4 regions of the Blautia sp. OM06-15AC genome follow, and region 4 is predicted to be linked to each of the others. Evidence: predicted binding sites of a transcription regulator. Region 4 holds the regulator's gene; each other region holds the start of a gene.

The links. Region 4 encodes Rex, which represses fermentation and respiration genes when NADH is low (regulators of the CRP and FNR family bind a similar motif). Its sites were predicted from a motif close to ATTGTTAANTANTTAACAAT; they were not measured.
Region 1: gap (type I glyceraldehyde-3-phosphate dehydrogenase) is a predicted target of Rex. The motif match lies at 1,458-1,477, and genes of this name have one in related genera.
Region 2: DXB83_RS05935 (L-lactate dehydrogenase) is a predicted target of Rex. The motif match lies at 1,974-1,993, and genes of this name have one in related genera.
Region 3: pckA (phosphoenolpyruvate carboxykinase (ATP)) is a predicted target of Rex. The motif match lies at 4,168-4,187, and genes of this name have one in related genera.

What each region holds. Positions count from the first base shown of each region.
Region 1 covers NZ_QULD01000001.1:324,675-329,819, forward strand. Annotated here, with positions in the region: gene mnmA (tRNA 2-thiouridine(34) synthase MnmA) at 1-466, shown strand, start outside; gene DXB83_RS01685 (histidinol-phosphatase HisJ family protein) at 463-1,263, shown strand; gene gap (type I glyceraldehyde-3-phosphate dehydrogenase) at 1,527-2,540, shown strand; gene DXB83_RS01695 (phosphoglycerate kinase) at 2,755-3,948, shown strand; gene tpiA (triose-phosphate isomerase) at 3,984-4,736, shown strand; gene DXB83_RS01705 (type I restriction endonuclease subunit R, EcoR124 family) at 4,983-5,145, shown strand, end outside.
Region 2 covers NZ_QULD01000003.1:123,384-128,528, reverse strand. Annotated here, with positions in the region: gene DXB83_RS05940 (Mur ligase family protein) at 12-1,562, shown strand; gene DXB83_RS05935 (L-lactate dehydrogenase) at 2,067-3,014, shown strand; gene DXB83_RS05930 (CoB--CoM heterodisulfide reductase iron-sulfur subunit B family protein) at 3,220-4,017, shown strand; gene DXB83_RS05925 (4Fe-4S dicluster domain-containing protein) at 4,014-4,397, shown strand; gene DXB83_RS05920 (CoB--CoM heterodisulfide reductase iron-sulfur subunit A family protein) at 4,431-5,145, shown strand, end outside.
Region 3 covers NZ_QULD01000011.1:90,946-96,090, forward strand. Annotated here, with positions in the region: gene DXB83_RS13440 (DMT family transporter) at 1-258, shown strand, start outside; gene DXB83_RS16535 (hypothetical protein) at 261-425, opposite strand; gene DXB83_RS13445 (AAA family ATPase) at 561-2,051, shown strand; gene pckA (phosphoenolpyruvate carboxykinase (ATP)) at 2,292-3,896, opposite strand; gene DXB83_RS13455 (MATE family efflux transporter) at 4,211-5,145, shown strand, end outside.
Region 4 covers NZ_QULD01000001.1:593,399-598,543, reverse strand. Annotated here, with positions in the region: gene DXB83_RS02900 (bifunctional ADP-dependent NAD(P)H-hydrate dehydratase/NAD(P)H-hydrate epimerase) at 1-908, opposite strand, end outside; gene DXB83_RS02895 (redox-sensing transcriptional repressor Rex) at 998-1,654, opposite strand; gene DXB83_RS02890 (ABC-F family ATP-binding cassette domain-containing protein) at 1,809-3,734, shown strand; gene DXB83_RS02885 (NADP-dependent isocitrate dehydrogenase) at 3,834-5,036, opposite strand.

The DNA.
Region 1 (5,145 bases), 270 kb from region 4:
TTCCTTTATCCAGAACGAGACAGGAATCGTGGCACCGAAAGGCAATTTCGTGAATACAAAGGGTGAAATCCTCGGTACCCATGAGGGGATTACCCATTACACCGTAGGACAGCGCCGCGGACTCGGCCTTCCGATGGGACACCGCGTGTTCGTACTGGAAATCCGTCCGGAGACGAACGAGGTTGTGGTCGGCGAAAATGAAGAGGTTTTCGCAAAAGTAGTAAAAGCAAACAAAGTAAACTATATGGCAATTCCGCCGCTGGAACTTGGAGAAGAGCTCTCCTGCACCGCAAAAATCCGGTACGGGCACAAAGGCTCCCCGTGCGTGATCAAACGGACCGGGGAAGATGAGATTACCTGTACCTTCCCGGACGGCGTGCGTGCTCCGACACCGGGACAGGCTGTTGTCTTCTACGTGGACGGCTGTGTCGGCGGAGGCGGAACGATTACGGAGGCCGAAAGATGAAAATAGCGGACTGTCATATGCACAGTTTCTTTTCAAGTGACAGCGAAGCACCAACAGAAGAGATGGTAAAACGGGCAGTCGAGCTGGGACTTCCGGCAATCTGCCTGACGGATCACTACGATATGGATTACAGTACCGGCGAGTTCCAGCTCGATACACCGGCATATGCGGCAAAAATCCGGGAACTGCAGGAAAAATACCACGACAGAATTGATATCCGATTCGGCGTGGAACTGGGACTGCAGCTCCACTTAAAAGAACGGATGGAAGAGTATGTAAATGCGTGGCCGTTCGACTACGTGATCGGCTCCATGCATGTCATTGACGGAAAAGACCCCTATTATGAGGATGCTTTCCCGGACTGGACAGCAGAAGAGCTGTACCGGGCGTATTTTCGGGCTACAGCAGAAAATATCCGGTTCTTCCACAATTTCCAGACGCTTGGTCATCTGGATTATGTGGTACGCTACTGCAGAGAAAAGGGAAAAGATTACAGCTACCGCGCATTTACGGACGAGATCGATACCATTTTAAAAGAGCTGATTCAGTACGATATCGCGCTGGAAATCAACACCGGCGGCTACAAGGCAGGCCTTGGCGTGCCGAATCCGACGCCGGATGTCATCAGAAGATACCGGGAACTGGGCGGCGAAAAGATCACCTTCGGTGCCGATGCCCACAAACCGGAACATATAGCGTTTCATTTCGCGGACGCGGCAGCTATCGCGCAGGAAGCCGGATTCCGGTACTACGTGCGGTTTAAAGAGAAAAAGCCGGAATATCTGCCGATCCAATAGAAAACACGCAGGAAAAGCCGGAAAAAGCCCCGGAAAGGCTGGATTCCGGCTCTTTCTGTAATAGACGGATCTTTCGAAATTTTGCAGAAATACGGATTGGCATCCGGCTTCTTCACAAATTTTAGAAATAATTTCGTATTTTCTTGAAAATAGAACTTGAATTTTCCGACGAAATTAGGTATTATACAGATAAGGTTGATGTTTCTTTAACAAAGTACAGAGACTCAAAATTAAAATTCACTTTTTAGGAGGAATTGAAAATCATGGCAGTAAAAGTAGCAATCAATGGTTTTGGCCGTATCGGACGTCTTGCATTCAGACAGATGTTTGGAGCAGAAGGTTATGAAGTAGTAGCAATCAACGACTTAACATCCCCGAAGATGTTAGCTCATCTGTTAAAATATGACTCTTCTCAGGGAAAATATGCTCTGGCTGATACCGTAACATCCGATGAAGATTCCATCACAGTAGATGGCAAAAACATCAAAATCTATGCTTTCCCGGATGCTAACAACTGCCCATGGGGAGAGCTTGGCGTAGACGTAGTTCTGGAGTGCTCCGGATTCTACACCTCCAAAGCAAAAGCTCAGGCACACATCAATGCAGGCGCTCGTAAAGTAGTTATCTCCGCTCCGGCTGGTAACGACCTTCCGACCATCGTTTACAATGTAAACCATGAGACCCTGACAGCAGACGATAACATCATCTCCGCTGCATCCTGCACCACAAACTGCCTTGCACCTATGGCAAAAGCTCTGAACGAACTGGCTCCGATCAAATCCGGTATCATGGTTACTATCCATGCTTACACTGGAGATCAGATGACTCTGGACGGACCGCAGAGAAAAGGCGATCTGAGAAGATCCCGTGCAGCTGCAGTTAACATCGTTCCAAACAGCACCGGTGCTGCAAAAGCAATCGGCCTTGTTATTCCGGAACTGAACGGCAAACTGATCGGTTCTGCACAGCGTGTTCCAACCCCAACCGGTTCTACCACAATCCTTACAGCAGTTGTAGAAGGAACTGTAACTGTTGACGAGATCAACGCAAAAATGAAAGCATCTGCAACCGAGTCCTTCGGATACAACACAGATGAAATCGTATCCAGCGACATCGTTGGTATGAGATATGGTTCTCTGTTCGATGCAACTCAGACTATGGTTCTTCCGCTGGACAACGGAACAACAGAGGTACAGGTTGTTTCTTGGTATGATAACGAGAACTCCTACACAAGCCAGATGGTTCGTACCATCAAATACTTCAGCGAGTTAGCATAATTTAACAAACTGAACGGCAAAATTTCAGAGCCCAAAGGGTCCGGTCTGTTAAGGACCGGGCCCTTTTTGCGAATGCGGCGGAAAAATACGGCACAAAAACAGCCCTTTTCCGTGTGCAAAAATTATAAACTGCATTTTTAAATAAGGACCGCGATGCCGCAAAAACAAAGAAACGGCGCGGCAGATGCAGTTGGATATATGGAGGGAAACGCCCATGTTAAACAAAAAAACCGTAGATGATATCAACGTAAAAGGAAAAAGAGTCCTTGTAAGATGTGACTTCAACGTTCCGCTGATCGATGGAAAAATCACAGATGAGAACCGTCTGGTAGCTGCTCTTCCGACGATCAAAAAACTGATCGCTGACGGCGGAAAAGTAATTCTCTGCTCTCATCTTGGAAAACCGAAAGGAGAACCAAAACCAGAGCTTTCTCTTGCACCGGTTGCAGTTCGCCTTTCCGAGCTTCTTGGACAGGAAGTTAAATTTGCAGCAGATCCTGAGGTTGTAGGACCGAACGCAAAAGCAGCTGTTGAGGCTATGAAAGACGGAGATGTAATCCTTCTGGAGAACACCCGTTACCGTGCAGAAGAGACCAAAAACGGTGAGGAGTTCAGCAAAGAACTGGCTTCCCTGTGTGACGTATTCGTAAACGATGCATTCGGAACCGCACACCGTGCTCATTGCTCCAATGTTGGTGTTACCAAATATGTTGACACTGCTGTTGTTGGTTACCTGATGGAGAAAGAGATCGCATTCCTTGGAAATGCTGTCAACAATCCGGAGCGTCCGTTTGTTGCCATCCTTGGTGGATCCAAAGTATCCAGCAAGATTTCTGTTATCGACAACCTGATCGATAAAGTTGATGTCCTGATCATCGGCGGTGGTATGGCTTATACCTTCGCAAAAGCAGCAGGCGGCACCGTTGGTGATTCTCTGCTTGAGATGGATTATCTGGATTATGCAAACAAAATGAAAGAAAAAGCAGCAGCAAAAGGCGTGAAACTGCTTCTTCCGGTAGACAACGTTGTTGCAGATGCATTCTCAAACGACGCAAATACACAGGTTGTTCCGGCCGGACAGATTCCGGATGGCTGGGAAGGTCTGGATATCGGACCGGAAACTGCAAAACTGTTCGCTGATGCTGTTAAAACTGCTAAAACCGTTGTATGGAACGGACCGATGGGATGCTTCGAGATGCCGAATTTTGCAGCAGGAACCAAAGCAGTTGCAGCAGCACTGGCTGAAACAGATGCAGTTACGATCATCGGCGGCGGAGATTCCGCAGCAGCTGTAAACCAGCTTGGATATGGCGATAAGATGACTCATATCTCCACTGGCGGCGGCGCTTCCCTGGAGTTCCTGGAAGGAAAAGAACTGCCGGGCGTTGCAGCAGCAAACGACAAATAAGAATTTATATTCAAAACTAAGGAGATCAAACGATCATGGCAAGAAAGAAAATTATCGCCGGAAACTGGAAAATGAACATGACTCCGAGCGAGGCAGTAGAATTAGTCAATACATTAAAACCACTGGTAGCAAATGACGACGTTGACGTTGTTTTCTGCGTACCGGCCATCGATATCATCCCGGTTGTAGAGGCTGCAAAAGGCTCCAACATCCAGATTGGTGCTGAAAATATGTATTTTGAGGAGAAAGGTGCTTTCACAGGCGAAATCTCCCCGGCTATGCTGACAGACGCTGGCGTGAAATACGTTGTACTTGGCCACTCTGAGAGAAGAGAATACTTCGCAGAGACCAGCGAGACCGTAAACAAAAAAATGCTGAAAGCTTTCGAGCACGGCATCACCCCGATCATGTGCTGCGGAGAAACTCTGGAGCAGAGAGAGCAGGGTGTAACGATGGATTTCATCCGTCAGCAGGTAAAGGTTGGATTCCTGAATGTAACAGCAGATCAGGCAAAAACAGCCGTTATCGCTTACGAGCCAATCTGGGCAATCGGAACCGGCAAAACTGCTACAACAGAGCAGGCTGAGGAAGTTTGCAAAGGCATCCGCGAGTGCATCGCTGAAATCTATGATGATGCAACAGCAGCAGCTATCCGTATCCAGTACGGCGGCTCTGTAAACGCAAAAACTGCACCGGAACTGTTCGCACAGGAGAACATCGACGGCGGCCTGGTAGGCGGAGCATCCCTGAAACCAGATTTCGGAGCTATCGTAAACTACAATAAATAATTGATTTTGTACGAAATCAATCAATAAAACGGGCTAAAACGCCACCAAACACGGTGAATTCGGCAGAAATGCTGAAGGTGAGGTGTTTGGTGGCGTTTTGCTGTTTTTTATGCAACATATAACCCTTGATTTAGCTATAGAGAGTGCCAGTTTGTGCAAAAAGAAATCACTTCGTTTCTGTGTTTTGAAGCGGAGTGATTTTTTGCGCGGATTGAAAAATTCACGTTTTCGTGATATGCTTGTTTTATATCTGTCGACCAGCCGTCCAGAGAGTTTCTGGAAGAAGTAATCAAGGATTATAACAAAATGTTCCATACGAACTACGATACCTCAAGTGATAAATTCCAGAATTATTATAAAGATGTGTCGCTTCGCATGAAGAATAAGGAATTGGACATTCTGATCGTAG
Region 2 (5,145 bases), on a different contig from region 4:
GAAGATATCCTATGAAACAGTCGGTATTAGAATATAAGAAACTTCTGGAGCAGGAAGGCCTTCTGGTGGAATTTGCAGAGCCGGAAGGAAAAGAAGGAGAGGACAGACCCGTTACCCTCGTAACGTATTTTTCGGGCGGAGCGGATCAGGGAACGCTGTTTCTCTGCAAAGGAGCTGCATTCAAAGAGGCATACTTAAAAGACGCCGTAAACCGCGGTGCTGTTGCCTATGTAAGTGAAAAAAAATACGAAGCGGGAAAAGAAATTCCGGCGCTCATCGTCAACGATGCCAGAAAAGCACAGTTTGTGCTGGGTGAGGCGTTTTACGATTATCCGGCAAAGTCGCTGCATGTCACGGCGCTGACCGGAACAAAAGGAAAGACAACGACAGCCTACTACCTGCAGTCGATGCTCGATGCCTGCCTGAAAAAACAGGGCGGAAACGGATGTGCACTGTTAAGTTCGATTGAATATTACGACGGAAAGACGAGAGAAGCATCAACGCTCACCACGCCGGAATCCCTGGAGCTGTGCCGTCATATGCGCAATGCCGTAGATGCAGGCCTTTCCCATATGGTGATGGAAGTATCCTCCCAGGCGCTCAAATACGAGAGAGTCGGAAACACGCATTTTGATACCGCCATTTTCCTGAACATCTCCAAGGACCACATCAGCCCGACGGAGCACAAGGATTTTGATGATTATTTCCAGTCGAAATTAAAGATCTTCGACCGCTGCACCTGCGCCTGCGTGAACCTGGACAGCGACCATATCGGGGAAATCCTGAAAGCTGCGGCAAAATGTGAGCGCGTCGTTACGTTTGGATCGAAAGAAAATGCTGTAATCCGCGTGAGTGATATCAAGCCGGGCAGAGGAAAATTCTATTTCCATGTGGCAGGACCGGATTTCTCGGAAGATTTTACCCTGCCGGTGCACGGAGCCTTCAATGTGGAGAATGCCGTAGCTGCCATTGCGGCTGCCTGGTCGATGGGAATCCCGGTTTCGCTGATCAAGGAAAGCCTCCTTGACGTCACCGTTCCGGGAAGGATGGAGACGTATGAGAGCAGCGCGGGCGAGGTCACGGCGATCGTGGATTTCGCGCACAATGGCCTGAGTTTTGAAAAAATGTTTGATACCGTAGCACTCGAATACCCGGGAAGCCGCGTAAGCGTTGTGTTCGGAACCCCGGGCGGAAAAGCATTCAACCGCAGAAAAGATATGGGTGAGATTTCCGGAAAACGGGCGGACCGGATTTTCCTCGTACCGGATGATCCGGGAAACGAAGATCCGCAGGCGATCTGTGAGGAGATCGGCGGGTACATAGCAAAGGAAGGTGCATCCTTCCAGATCCGCATGGACCGCGGAGAAGCAATCCGGGAGGCGATTCTTGGCGCCGTACCGGGAGAGGTTGTTCTGATCCTTGGAAAAGGCGCGGACGTGACGATGCACGTCGGAAACGGAAATGTGCCGTACCGGTCAGATGCCGTCTATGCAAAAGAGGCGCTTGCCGAATATGGAAATGCATTTGCCGAAGCGGCAACGGCTCGTGAAACAGAAGAATAGAAGCAAAAACAGAAAAAAACAGAGCAAAAAAGACACGGAACAGAAAAATCCGTGTCTTTTTTGCGTCTGGCGGCAGCAGAAATGAAAATCAGACAGGAAATTTGGCGGATACATCCTACAAAATGTAGAAAAGAAGGACAGAAACTAGCCCGTATGACGAAAAGTTGTTAAAAATATAACGAACGAAAGTTAGACGTGTGAAACTAAACACAGAAAGCAAAAACCCGGGAACCATGCGGAAAAAGACGAATTCTGCGGGATGAAGGACAAAGCTGTAAGTTTTTGGAAAGAATTCTTGTGAAAAAGAACAAAAAATGGTATAATTGTATTGAAATATATCCAGAACACCCCTTCTGGAAGCGTACGGGCTCAGTGAGAAAAAAGATTTCACGAAAATGCTCGAAAAAAACACTTGTTAAATTCTTGTCATAGTGCTATGATAAGGAAAGTGAAAAATTTATCAATCACAAAAACCAACTAGGGGTATTTTAGAAAGGAGTATTTATGAGCAGCAAGATTACCATCATTGGAGCTGGAAGCGTTGGATCTACGATCGCCTATACACTGTCGAACGAAGACATCGCGTCTGAGATTGTTCTCATCGATATTAACAAGAAAAAAGTAGAGGGAGAGGTTATGGATATCGCGCAGGGTACCTGCTTCCGCGATCCGGTCTCCATCATCGCAGGTGAGTATGAGGATGCCAAGGACTCTGATATCGTAATTATTACTTCCGGTATTGCAAGAAAGCCTGGCCAGACCCGTATTGAGCTGACCCAGACCAACGTAAACATCTTAAAATCCATCACACCGGAAATCGTAAAAGCGGCTCCGAATGCCATCTACATCATTGTAAGCAACCCGGTTGATATCATGACCTACGTGTTTACAAAGATCTCCGGACTTCCGGAAAACCAGATCCTTGGTTCTGGTACCATGCTGGATTCCGCGAGACTTCGCTGCGGACTGTCTGAACACCTCAACATTGCCCAGAAAAACATCCACGCTTACGTATTCGGTGAGCACGGCGATACTTCCTTCATTCCGTGGAGCGGCGCTTACGTTTCCGGTGTCAGTCTGGACGAGTACTACGAGACCGTAGAAAAAATGGGCAGGAACGTAACCAAGATCGACAAAGATGCTATGCTGGAGTACGTAAGAACTTCCGGCGGACAGGTTATTGCAAACAAAGGAGCTACTTTCTATGCAGTATCTGTTGCAGTATGCAAACTGGTAGCAACCATTCTTTCTTCTTCCGATTCTGTAGCAACCGTATCTTCCATGATGCACGGTGAGTACGGCATCGAGGATGTATGCTTAAGCACACTGACCCTCGTTGGACCGAAAGGCGTACAGGGCAAGATTCCGATGCGTATGACAAAAGAGGAAGTAGAAAAACTCAAAGCAAGTGCCGACGCATTAAAAGCAGTTATCGCACAGATCGAGCACTAAGAGCGGGCAATAAGCTCAAAACATAAAATTTATGGCAGTGGCAGAAAGTGCGAAAGAGCGGTATCTCCCACTGCCTTAACGTGCGCCTGAAGAAATTTTCCGCCGGGTGTACATAAAAAGAGTACCGGAAACTTTTCCGGTGCCGGACAGAAGATACCGCAGGCAAAATGGAAACCAATAGGAGTAACAAGAAAGGAGCAATTCCATGACCTACAGTTATTTTCCGGGCTGTACGCTGAAGAACAAAGCAAAAGATCTGGATCACTATGCCAGAGAATGCGCAAAAGTTCTGGGATTTGAACTGGAAGAAATTGAAAACTGGCAGTGCTGCGGAGCTGTGTATCCACAGGCATCCGATGAAATCGCTACCAAACTTTCTTCGGTTCGCGCCTTAGCAGACGCCAAAGAAAAAGGACAGGATCTGATCACAGTCTGTTCCGCCTGTCATCACGTGATCAAACGCGTAAACGATGACATGGCGAATGTAGAAGACATTCAGACAAAAGTAAACAACTACATGGCTCTTTCCGAGCCATATCTTGGCGAAACGAAAGTACTTCATTATCTGGAAGTGCTGCGTGACGTCGTTGGATTTGACAAGATCAAAGAGAAAGTGGTAAACCCATTAAAAGGAAGAAAAATCGGCGCATATTACGGCTGTATGCTGCTTCGTCCGAGCACCACAATGCAGTTTGACGATCCGGAAAATCCGACAATCATTGAAGACTTTATCAAGGCCCTTGGCGCAACACCGGTCGTATATCCGATGAGAAATGAGTGCTGCGGCGGCTACATATCCCTCAAAGAAAAGAAAATGGCATCCAACATGGTAGACCAGATCATGGCATCCGCATCCTACAAAGGAGCAGAAGAACTGATCACTGCATGTCCGCTTTGCATGTACAACCTGCGCAATAACGGAACAAAAGAAGGTCTTCCGGTTACCTACTTTACCGAGCTTCTTGCAGAAGCACTCGGCATCAAAGAGGAGGTGCAGGCATGAAAATTGCAACATCCGATGAAATCCGTGCCATCGCCGGTGTGGATACCAGAAAATGTATGAAATGCGGTAAATGTTCCGCATCCTGTCCTGCTTATAACGAAATGGACATCCGTCCGCATCAGTTTGTATCTTACGTACAGAACGGCGATGTGGAAGCACTGATGAACTCCAAGTCCATCTGGAAATGCCTCTCCTGCTTCGCATGTGTAGAGCGCTGTCCAAGAGACGTAAAACCTGCCAAACTGATCGAGGCAGTTCGTCTTTCCGTGATCCGTCAGAGAGGAGAGAATTATCTTTCTCCGGATGAAATTCCGGCTCTTCTGGATGATGAGACTCCGCAGCAGCTTCTGATGAGTGCATTCCGTAAATATAGAAAGTAAAAAACAACCCATCCACAGAAAGGTGAGAGAAAAGTGCAAAGAATAGGAGTATTTGTCTGCCACTGCGGTACAAATATTGCGGCTACGGTTGATGTCAAAAAAGTTGTTGACGTCATCAGCAAAGAGCCGGGTGTTGTTCATGCAGAGGATTATCAGTATATGTGTTCCGAAACGGGTCAGCAGAAAGTGATCGATGCCATTCAGAACGAGCATCTGACCGGCGTTGTCATCTGTTCCTGCTCTCCGCGTATGCATGAAGGAACGTTCCGCAAAGCAGCAGAAAAAGCGGGCCTGAACCCGTATCAGCTGGAGATTGCAAACATTCGTGAGCAGTGTTCCTGGATTCATAAAGACATGGAAGAGGCTACCGAGAAGGCCGTAATTCTGGCCCGTGCAGCCGTTGCTAAAGTTATGCTGGATACCCCGCTTACCCCGGGCGAGAGCCGCGTTGTAAAACGTGCGCTGGTGATCGGAGGCGGTATCGCAGGTATTCAGACTGCACTGGATATCGCAGATGCAGGCTATGAAGTAGATATCGTAGAGAAGACCCCGAGTATCGGCGGAAGAATGTCACAGCTTGACAAGACATTCCCGACCCTCGACTGTTCTTCCTGTATCCTGACTCCTCGTATGGGAGAGGTAAACGCGCATGAGAAGATCAACATCTATACCTACAGTGAGGTAGAGAGCGTTGGCGGATTCGTCGGTGATTTCAAAGTAGACATCCGTAAGAAAGCAAGATACGTAG
Region 3 (5,145 bases), on a different contig from region 4:
GCCTGGATGCCGATTCTCTATGCCGGAATTCTCTCTTCAGGTATTGGCTATACCCTGCAGATCATCGGGCAGAAAGGATTAAATCCTACCACAGCTTCTCTGTTTATGAGCCTGGAATCCGTTTTTTCTGTTCTTGCCGGTTGGATTCTCCTTCATCAGGCTCTCTCCGCTCGCGAGCTCTCCGGCTGTATTCTGATGTTTGCAGCGATCGTGCTGGTACAGCTTCCGAACTTTCACAAAGCCAACGCTGTTTCCTGATGTTATTCCTTTTTCAGTGTAAGAAAGATTTCTGTTTTGCGAGCTTCTTTCTTACGGCAGCTTGCTTTGATGACATAATTCCCCTCCGCCGCAGTGTGATCCTGTCCGGAGGGCTTTTTTATGCCATCCGAAAATTTAACCGAATCAAGTAAGTCACCTGCTTCCATTTCGAATATCCGCTTGCCCAATATTTTCATAGCATAAAAATACAAAATTCTGCATATTGATTGCAGGATTTTTTAATTCGTGCTACACTGTTTTTATTGTACCAATAAGCACTTATTTTATTAGGAGGTTCTGTCATGCCCGTTTTTGATTTCAGCAATTCCCCGGAAAAAGCAAAAGTTTCCGAATGTACGTATACTGTTTTCCGCACAAACGCACCGTTTACTTCTCCGGATCAGCCGATCCTAATTCTGGATACAAAAGAGAAGGCTTTCCCGCATCATCCCTGTGGTATTTTCACAAACCCATCCAAACGGACCTCGTTTGAATTTAAAGAGGAAGAAGAAACCTTTATTGCCGACATTCTTCAGATCGATGCCCGTTTTGTCAGCCTTTTAAAATGGCTCGGTGAAAACCATATCAATGTCCGCCTTTCCGGTACACAAACATCCGACGGTTATGCAGTTTACAAAATCCGCGAGATCGCTTTCGGTGGCGGCGCAAAGCTTTCGGCTGAGGATGGATTTTTACAGTTTATGATTGAGCGTCTCCTCGCCAGCAATGCACCGGAAGAAGAAGTTGAGGATGAGGATCAGGAGGAAACCGGTGACAGCATGAAGCTCACCAGCATCCAATCCATCACTGATTTTATGAACTGTGCCGGAAGAACGCTGCCGGACAATATCCGCCTTTGGGCTCGTCGAAACCTCGCTGTTGCCCGTTCCCACGAAGTCTCTCCCGAAGAACGTCGTCACGCACAGCGCGCCCTCTCCATGATGATGAATATTCAATGGAAAAGCAACTATTTTGAAGCCATTGATCCAGTGGAAGCACGCCGGATCCTCGATGAAGAACTGTATGGCATGGAACGCGTGAAGCAGAGAATTATCGAAACCATCATTCAGATTAACCGGACTCATACGCTGCCGGCCTATGGTCTGTTACTGATCGGTCCTGCCGGAACCGGAAAATCGCAGATTGCTTATGCCGTTGCGCGTATCTTAAAACTGCCGTGGACAACACTCGATATGAGTTCAATCAATGACCCGGAACAGCTGACCGGAAGCTCCCGCATTTACGCAAACGCAAAACCGGGAATCATCATGGATGCTTTTTCCATGGCCGGCGAATCCAACCTCGTCTTTATCATCAACGAACTCGACAAGGCTGCCTCCGGCAAGGGTAATGGAAACCCGGCAGATGTTCTGCTGACCCTTCTTGATAATCTTGGTTTTACCGATAACTATATCGAATGTATGATCCCGACCGTCGGTGTATACCCGATTGCAACCGCAAACGACAAGGACCAGATCAGTGCTCCGCTGATGTCCCGCTTCGCTGTGATTGAAATTCCGGATTACACACCGGAAGAAAAGAAAATCATTTTCTCCCGCTATGCACTTCCAAAGGTGTTAAAACGTATCGGTATGAAAGAAAAGGAATGCATTCTGACACCGGAAGGACTCGATGCCGTAATCTCCTGCCACGAAAACACAAGCGGTATTCGTGATCTTGAGCAGGCTGCTGAGCATATCGCAGCAAATGCGTTATATCAGATAGAAGTCAACCATGTTTCCTCTGTTACCTTTAATGCAGAAATGGTACGTGAACTGCTCTTGTCCTGCTGATCTGCCTTATTTTCTATTTTGAAGGCGTATCAGGGTACGGCGAAAACCAGTGACGCAACAATTCACGCTCTGTGGTGCTGAAATTTTTTGTATTATTTTAGAGTGTGCTGTAAAATAGTTTCCTGTCCCATCAGTCTGTACTTTCGGGCAGGGAACTATTTTATTTCTCCAGATATTTTCATAAAAGAAAGCCCCTGACACTTTCATGTCAGGGGCTTCCTTTCGATCAATTCAGAAAATTTATTTCTGCGGGCCGGCGGAAACAAGTGCTTTACCAGCAGCGTTTCCTTCATATTTTGCAAAGTTCTTGATGAATCTTTCAGCCAGATCCAGTGCTTTTGTCTCCCACTCGGAAGCATCAGCATAGGTATCGCGAGGATCCAGGATAGCCGGATCAACGCCCGGAAGTTCAGTCGGAACTTCGAAGTTGAAGTACGGAATAGTCTTCGTCGGAGCTTCGTTGATAGCACCGCTTAAGATTGCATCGATGATTCCACGGGTATCACGGATGGAGATACGTTTTCCGGTTCCGTTCCAGCCTGTGTTAACCAGGTATGCTTTTGCTCCGCTCTTCTCCATTTTCTTAACAAGCTCTTCTGCATATTTGGTTGGGTGCAGCTCCAGGAATGCCTGGCCGAAGCATGCAGAGAAGGTAGGAGTCGGCTCGGTAATTCCGCGCTCGGTTCCTGCAAGTTTTGCAGTAAATCCGGACAGGAAGTAGTACTGAGTCTGCTCTGGTGTCAGAATAGATACTGGCGGAAGTACGCCGAATGCATCTGCGGACAGGAAAATAACATTCTTAGCTGCCGGTGCAGAAGAAATCGGGCGAACGATGTTCTCAATGTGGTTGATCGGATAAGATACACGAGTATTCTCGGTTACGCTCTTATCATTGAAGTCAATTTTGCCTTCTGCATCAACAGTAACGTTCTCAAGCAGAGCGTCACGTCTGATTGCATTGTAGATATCCGGCTCAGACTCTTTGTCCAGGTTGATAACTTTTGCATAGCAGCCGCCCTCGAAGTTGAATACTCCGTTGTCGTCCCAGCCGTGCTCGTCATCACCGATCAGGAGACGTTTCGGGTCTGTGGAAAGTGTTGTTTTTCCTGTTCCGGAAAGTCCAAAGAAAATTGCGGTGTTCTCACCGTTCAGGTCTGTGTTTGCAGAGCAGTGCATGGAAGCGATACCCTTCAGCGGCAGATAGTAGTTCATCATGGAGAACATACCTTTCTTCATCTCTCCGCCGTACCATGTGTTGATGATAACCTGCTCACGGCTTGTGATGTTGAATACTACTGCTGTCTCAGAGTTCAGACCCAGCTCTTTGTAATTCTCAACTTTTGCTTTGGATGCGTTGTATACAACGAAATCCGGCTCGAAGTTCTCAAGCTCTTCTGCTGTAGGTTTGATGAACATGTTAGTTACGAAATGTGCCTGCCAAGCTACCTCAACGATGAAGCGGATAGCCATACGGGTATCTTTATTTGCACCGCAGAATGCATCTACAACGAACAGTCTTTTGTTGGAGAGCTCTTTTTTTGCGATCTCTTTTACTGCTGCCCATGCTTCCTGGGTTGCCGGATGGTTATCGTTTTTGTACTCATCGGAAGTCCACCATACAGTATCTTTCGAATTCTCGTCCACAACGATGTATTTGTCTTTCGGTGAACGGCCTGTATAGATACCGGTCATAACGTTAACTGCACCAAGCTCTGTCTCCCGGCCTTTTTCATAGCCTTCCAGCTCTGGTTTTGTCTCTTCCTCAAATAACTGCTCATAAGAAGGGTTGTACACAATTTCTGTGGTACCGGTGATGCCATACTTTGTTAAATCGATCTGTGCCATCTTGTAATTAACCTCTTTCCTTTGATAGTAATACTACTTCATTCTGCAGAATGCAAAAATTTGAAGGTATCCTTTAGAAGAAACCGGACCAGCCGGCCTCTTCTACTCTAATTATACATAAAAGGCCAAAAAAATCAACTGAAAATCTTCCGTTTTTTTACAGAACATGTCCCAAAATCTGTAAAAATTTTATAAACTTCGATTTTTCGAAATTTTCTGACAATTGCACTTTTGTACACTTCATCCTGCAAATTGACATTTTTTGATTTTTTATGTTATAATATTAACAATTATGTTCGGAAAGAAGTTTCTTTATGTATTACGATCTGACCCGCGGGAAAATCTCCCGCTCTCTTATCCTGTTTGCCCTGCCGATGATCGCAGGAAATCTGTTGCAGCAGTTTTACAACATTGCCGACACCCTGATCGTCGGACGCGTTCTCGGAAGCAATGCGCTCGCCGCCGTCGGCTCCTCCTATACGCTGATGACGTTTCTGACTTCCATTTTTCTCGGCCTGTCGATGGGCGCCGGTGCGCTCTTTTCGATTTATCAGGGACGAAAAGATCTTTCTTCTTTAAAACTTTCAATTCTCCACGCGTTTCTGCTGATCCTTGCCGTTACGCTCGTGCTGAATCTCGCTGTTTATGCAGGCATCGAGCCGATCCTTACGTTTCTTCGCGTCCCGGATGAAGTCCGTCCCGGCATGCGGACGTATCTTCTGATTATCTTTGCCGGCCTTATTGCAACATCCGTATACAATTTCTTTTCCTGTATGCTGCGCGCGCTCGGAAACTCTTCTGTGCCGCTGATTTTTCTCGCTGTCTCTGCTGTGCTGAACATTGCACTGGATCTGCTCTTTGTCGCTGTACTGCCGTTCGGCATCGCAGGCGCGGCGCTCGCTACGGTTCTTGCGCAGTATGTGTCCGCCGTCGGTATTCTGCTCTATGTGCTGCTCCGCTGCCGCATGTGGCTGCCGTCAAAAAAAGAATGGCGTTTCAGCCATTCCATTTTAAAAGAGATTCTGAATCTTTCTTCGATGACCTGCATTCAGCAGTCGGTCATGAATTTCGGCATTCTGATGGTACAGGGGCTCGTCAACAGCTTCGGTCCGGCGGTCATGGCGGCATTTGCGGCCGCGGTGAAAATTGATACCTTTGCCTATCTGCCGGTGCAGGATTTCGGAAATGCCTACTCCACTTTCACCGCACAGAATTACGGGGCCGGAAATCACGAGCGGATCCGGCGCGG
Region 4 (5,145 bases):
TCTTCCGGAAGCGGCTCATCCTCCTTCCAGAAATCCGCCATTGCTTCCGGCAGGGCACAGAAAAGCGGCGTACGGTTTCTTTCCTCTGTCACAACCTTTACCATGCCGGCACCGGATGCAAGGACTGCCCTGGCACACAAAACAGCGGCTCCGCACATGGCACCGGAACCGGCAAGTACCAGCACCTTTCCGAAGGTTCCCTTATTTCCCATCGGCGTGCGGGTAAGAAACCGGTCCAGATCTTCTTTTTCCACTGAACCGTACCAGGGCGTCTCCTCTTCTCCTGCATCAAAGCCGATTCCGATATCACGGACCAGGACCTCTCCGGCATATCGTTTTCCGGGATCAAAGAGAAGCCCTGGCTTTGCACAGGCAAATGTCACCGTGGCTCTGGCTTTCACCGCCGCATCAAGGACCTCTCCGGTATCCGTGTGGATCCCCGAAGGGATGTCCACGGCAAGAACAGGAACACCGCTTGCGCAGATTGCTTCCACTGCCCTCCGGTACTCCCCTGCCAGCGGACGGGATACGCCAATTCCAAAGATGGCATCTATGATAACAGTATATTCCCGGAAATCCGGATTCTTAACCTCACGGACCCCATAATTTTCCGCAATTTTCTTCTGTGCTCTCATGCCTTCACTGTATTTTTCCGGATTTCCAAGACAGAACAGTTCCGCATCCACCCCTTTCGTCTTTAAAATCCGTGCAATTGCCGCACCGTCCCCTCCATTATTTCCGGGACCGCACACAGCAAGGACTTTTCCTGTATCCCATGTTCCATTTTGAAGCTCCTCCACGCAGGACAGCGCTGCGCGCTCCATCAGTACCAGGGACGGTACCCCCATGGTTTCGATCGTATTGCGGTCTGCCTGCTTCATCTGTGCTGCTGTAAGAATCCGTTTCATCGCTTTTCCTCCTTTTCCTTCCTTATCCGGAAAGTGAACAGAAAAAGTCTCCGGTTTCCCGAAGACTCTCCTGCTTTTGTTTTGGTTTCTTAATTGTTCTTTGGATGCTCCGCCTCATATCTGGTCAGATTGTAGGAGAGACGCATCAGACTTTCGGAAAGATGGACGTTCTCGACGATCACATCTTTCGGAAGTTTTAAGTTTAGATCGGTATGTGCAAAATTCCAGATTGCTTTTACACCGTTGTCCACGAGAATCTCTGCCATCTCTACCGCTTTTGCTTTTGGCAGTGTCAAAGCCGCAATCTCTACATGGTGTTCCTTGATAAATTCCGGAAGCTCGTCCGCCATGCGGATTTCAATTCCGCGCACGGAGATTCCTTTTAATACCGGGTTGACGTCAAAAATACCGACCGTTTTGAATCCGCTTCTTTCAAAGGCCGCATAATTGGCAAGCGCCTGTCCCAGATTTCCGGCTCCGACAAAAATCATATTGTGGACTCTGTCCAGACCTAAGATTTTTCCAATCTCGCTGTACAGATACCGCACGTTATAACCATACCCCTGCTGGCCAAAGCCGCCGAAATTATTTAAGTCCTGGCGAATCTGGGAAGCTGTCACTTTCATCCGCTCGCTCAGCTCACCGGAAGAGATCCGTTCTACTCCGTCCTCCAGCAATTCGCCCAGGTAACGATAATATCTAGGAAGTCTTTTGATAACTGCCCGCGAAATTCCTTTTTCTTCCAAGATAAATTCCTCCTTATTTACACCTGCATATATTCATATTATATATGGTTGATAGAAAATTGTCAAAGATTTCTTGAAATTTTGTGTATTACTCTCTATAATAAGGATGGTGTGTTATGTCAAAATACAGAAATATGTTATCTGGAGGAACCACATGATTCTTGCATGTCAGAATATCTCGAAAGCATTCGGGACAACGGAAATTATCAAAAATGCATCTTTTCATATAGAAGAACGCGAAAAAGCCGCACTGGTCGGCATCAACGGCGCTGGAAAATCGACGCTGTTAAAAATCATCATCGGCGAAATGAGGGCCGATGAGGGAGAGGTCATCCTCTCCAAAGGAAAGACGATGGGCTATCTCGCCCAGCATCAGGATCTGACCGGACACCTTTCCATTTACCAGGAAGTGCTGACCGCGAAACAGAATCTGATCGATATGGAGGAACGCCTCCGTCAGATGGAAAGTGATATGAATACAAAATCCGGTGCAGAGCTGGATGAACTTCTTTCCACCTACACCCGCCTCTCCCATACCTTTGAACTGGAAAACGGATACGCGTACCGCAGTGAAGTCGTCGGTGTTTTAAAAGGTCTTGGCTTTTCCGAGAGCGATTTTGAAAAACAGGTGGACTCCCTCTCCGGCGGTCAGAAGACCCGCGTGGCACTTGGTAAACTGCTGCTTACCAAACCGGACATCATTCTGCTCGACGAGCCGACCAACCACCTCGATATGGACTCGATCTCCTGGCTCGAAACGTATCTTTTAAATTACAGCGGAGCCGTCCTGATCGTCTCCCATGACCGTTACTTTCTCGACCGCGTTGTCACAAAAGTCGTTGAAGTGGACAATAAAAAAGTAACAACTTTTGAGGGAAACTATACCGCCTACAGTCAGAAAAAAGCAATGCTCCGTGAAGCCGCTTACCATGCCTGGGTCAACCAGCAGCAGGAAATCCACCATCAGGAAGAAGTCATTGCAAAGCTGAAATCTTTCAACCGCGAGAAATCCATCAAACGCGCCGAGAGCCGTGAAAAAATGCTGGACAAAATGGATGTGCTGGAAAAGCCGACCGAAGTACGCTCCGATATGCGGATCCGTCTGGAACCGCGCATCACAAGCGGAAACGATGTGCTGACCGTCGAGCACCTCTCCAAAGCCTTCCCGGGACAGACGCTTTTCCAGGATCTGAATTTCGAAATCAAGCGCGGCGAGCGCGTGGCAATCATCGGAAACAACGGAACGGGAAAAACGACGATCTTAAAGATCTTAAACGAAGTCATCCGCCCGGATGCCGGCTCTTTTACACTTGGAAGCCGTGTACAGATCGGTTACTACGATCAGGAGCATCAGGTGCTCCACATGGAAAAGACCATTTTCCAGGAGATTTCCGACGCGTATCCATATCTGACAAACACCGAAATCCGAAATGTGCTGGCCGCCTTCCTGTTTACAAACGACGATGTCTTCCAACCGATTCATACCTTGAGCGGCGGTGAGCGCGGACGAATTTCCCTTGCCAAGCTGATGCTCTCGAACGCCAACTTCCTGATCCTCGACGAGCCGACCAACCACCTCGATATCGTCTCTAAAGAGATTCTGGAAAATGCACTGAAGGACTACACCGGAACGGTGCTATATGTCTCCCACGATCGTTATTTTATTAACCAGACCGCAACCCGGATTCTGGAGCTGACGGGACAGACACTCGTCAACTATATCGGAAATTACGATTACTATCTGGAGAAAAAAGAAGAGCTGACCCGCATCTATGCTCCTGCTGCCGATGCCGCCGCTCCGGAAGAAACAGCGGCTCCTTCCGAAGCCTCCTCCACAAAGCTGGACTGGAAAGCGCAGAAAGAAGAACAGGCACGTCTCCGCAAGAAAGAAAACGAGCTGAAAAAGACGGAGAAACGAATTGAAGAGCTTGAGACACGCGATTCGGAAATTGATGAGGAAATGTCGAAACCGGAAGTCGCAACGAATGTGGCAGAGTGTGTGAAATTAAGCAAAGAGAAAGCAGAGATTGCCGCGGAACTCGAAGAGCTGTATGAAAAATGGGAAGAGCTTGCCGAATAGACCTGGTTTTCCCCGGAAAAATTCAAAACAGAAAAAGCCGGTCCGGCGCATCCCTTTTTGCGGGAATGCCGGATCGGCTTTCTTTTTTGCTTCGTTTAATTATTTCTCCAGCTCCTCGCGGATGGCCAGGATGAAATCACGGCTGTTTAATACGGTCGGATTTTCCATGGTGGTGATCAGCGCAAGGTCTTTTGTCATTTTTCCACTCTCGATCGTTGCGATCGTTGCTTTTTCCAGACGGTCTGCAAATGCGGAAAGTTCTGCGTTTCCATCCATTTCCCCGCGTTTTCTGAGTGCGCCGGTCCATGCAAAAATGGTGGCCACGGAGTTGGTGGATGTCTCCTCACCTTTTAAGTGACGGTAATAGTGGCGCTGTACGGTTCCGTGCGCAGCCTCGTACTCGTAATATCCGTGCGGGGATACGAGAACAGAAGTCATCATCGCAAGGGAACCGAAGGCGGAGGATACCATGTCGCTCATGACATCGCCGTCGTAGTTCTTGCAGGCCCAGATAAAGCCGCCCTCTGCTTTCATGATGCGGGCAACGGCGTCGTCGATCAGAGTGTAGAAGTAGGTAATGCCTGCTTCTGCAAATTTCTCTTTGTACTCTGCATCGAAGATCTCCTGGAAGATATCCTTGAAGCGGTGATCATACTTCTTGGAAATCGTATCCTTGCTTGCAAACCACAGATCCTGTTTCGTGGACAGTGCGTACTCGAAACAGCTTCTCGCAAAGCTTTCTATGGAGTTATCCAGATTGTGCATGCCCTGAATGACACCGGCGCCGGTGAAGTTGTGGATCAGCTCTCTTGTCTCGGTGCCGTCCTCAGCCGTATAAACCAGCTCTGCTTTTCCCGGTCCCGGAATGCGCATTTCTGCATTTTTATAGACATCTCCGTATGCATGACGGGCAATCGTGATCGGTTTTTTCCAGTTGCGCACGCACGGCTCGATGCCTTTTACGACAATCGGGGTACGGAAAACGGTTCCGTCGAGCATGGCACGGATCGTTCCGTTCGGGCTCTTCCACATTTCTTTCAGATTGTACTCGGTCATACGCGCTGCATTCGGCGTAATGGTGGCACATTTGACTGCTACACCGTATTTCTTGGTAGCGTTTGCGGAATCTACGGTTACCTGATCGTTCGTCTCGTTTCTGTGTTCCAGTCCCAGATCGTAATATTCCGTTTTCAGGTCAATAAACGGGAGAAGCAGCTCATCTTTGATCATTTTCCAGAGAATTCTGGTCATCTCATCTCCATCCATCTCTACCAGAGGAGTGGTCATCTGAATTTTTTCCATAGTAGGCCTCCTTTTTCTATTCCCGTTTATTGTATAAAGTATCCTATAGCTTGTCAAGTCAAAATTCGCCTGATTTTTTGGCATTTTCCCATAAATTCACACAATTTTT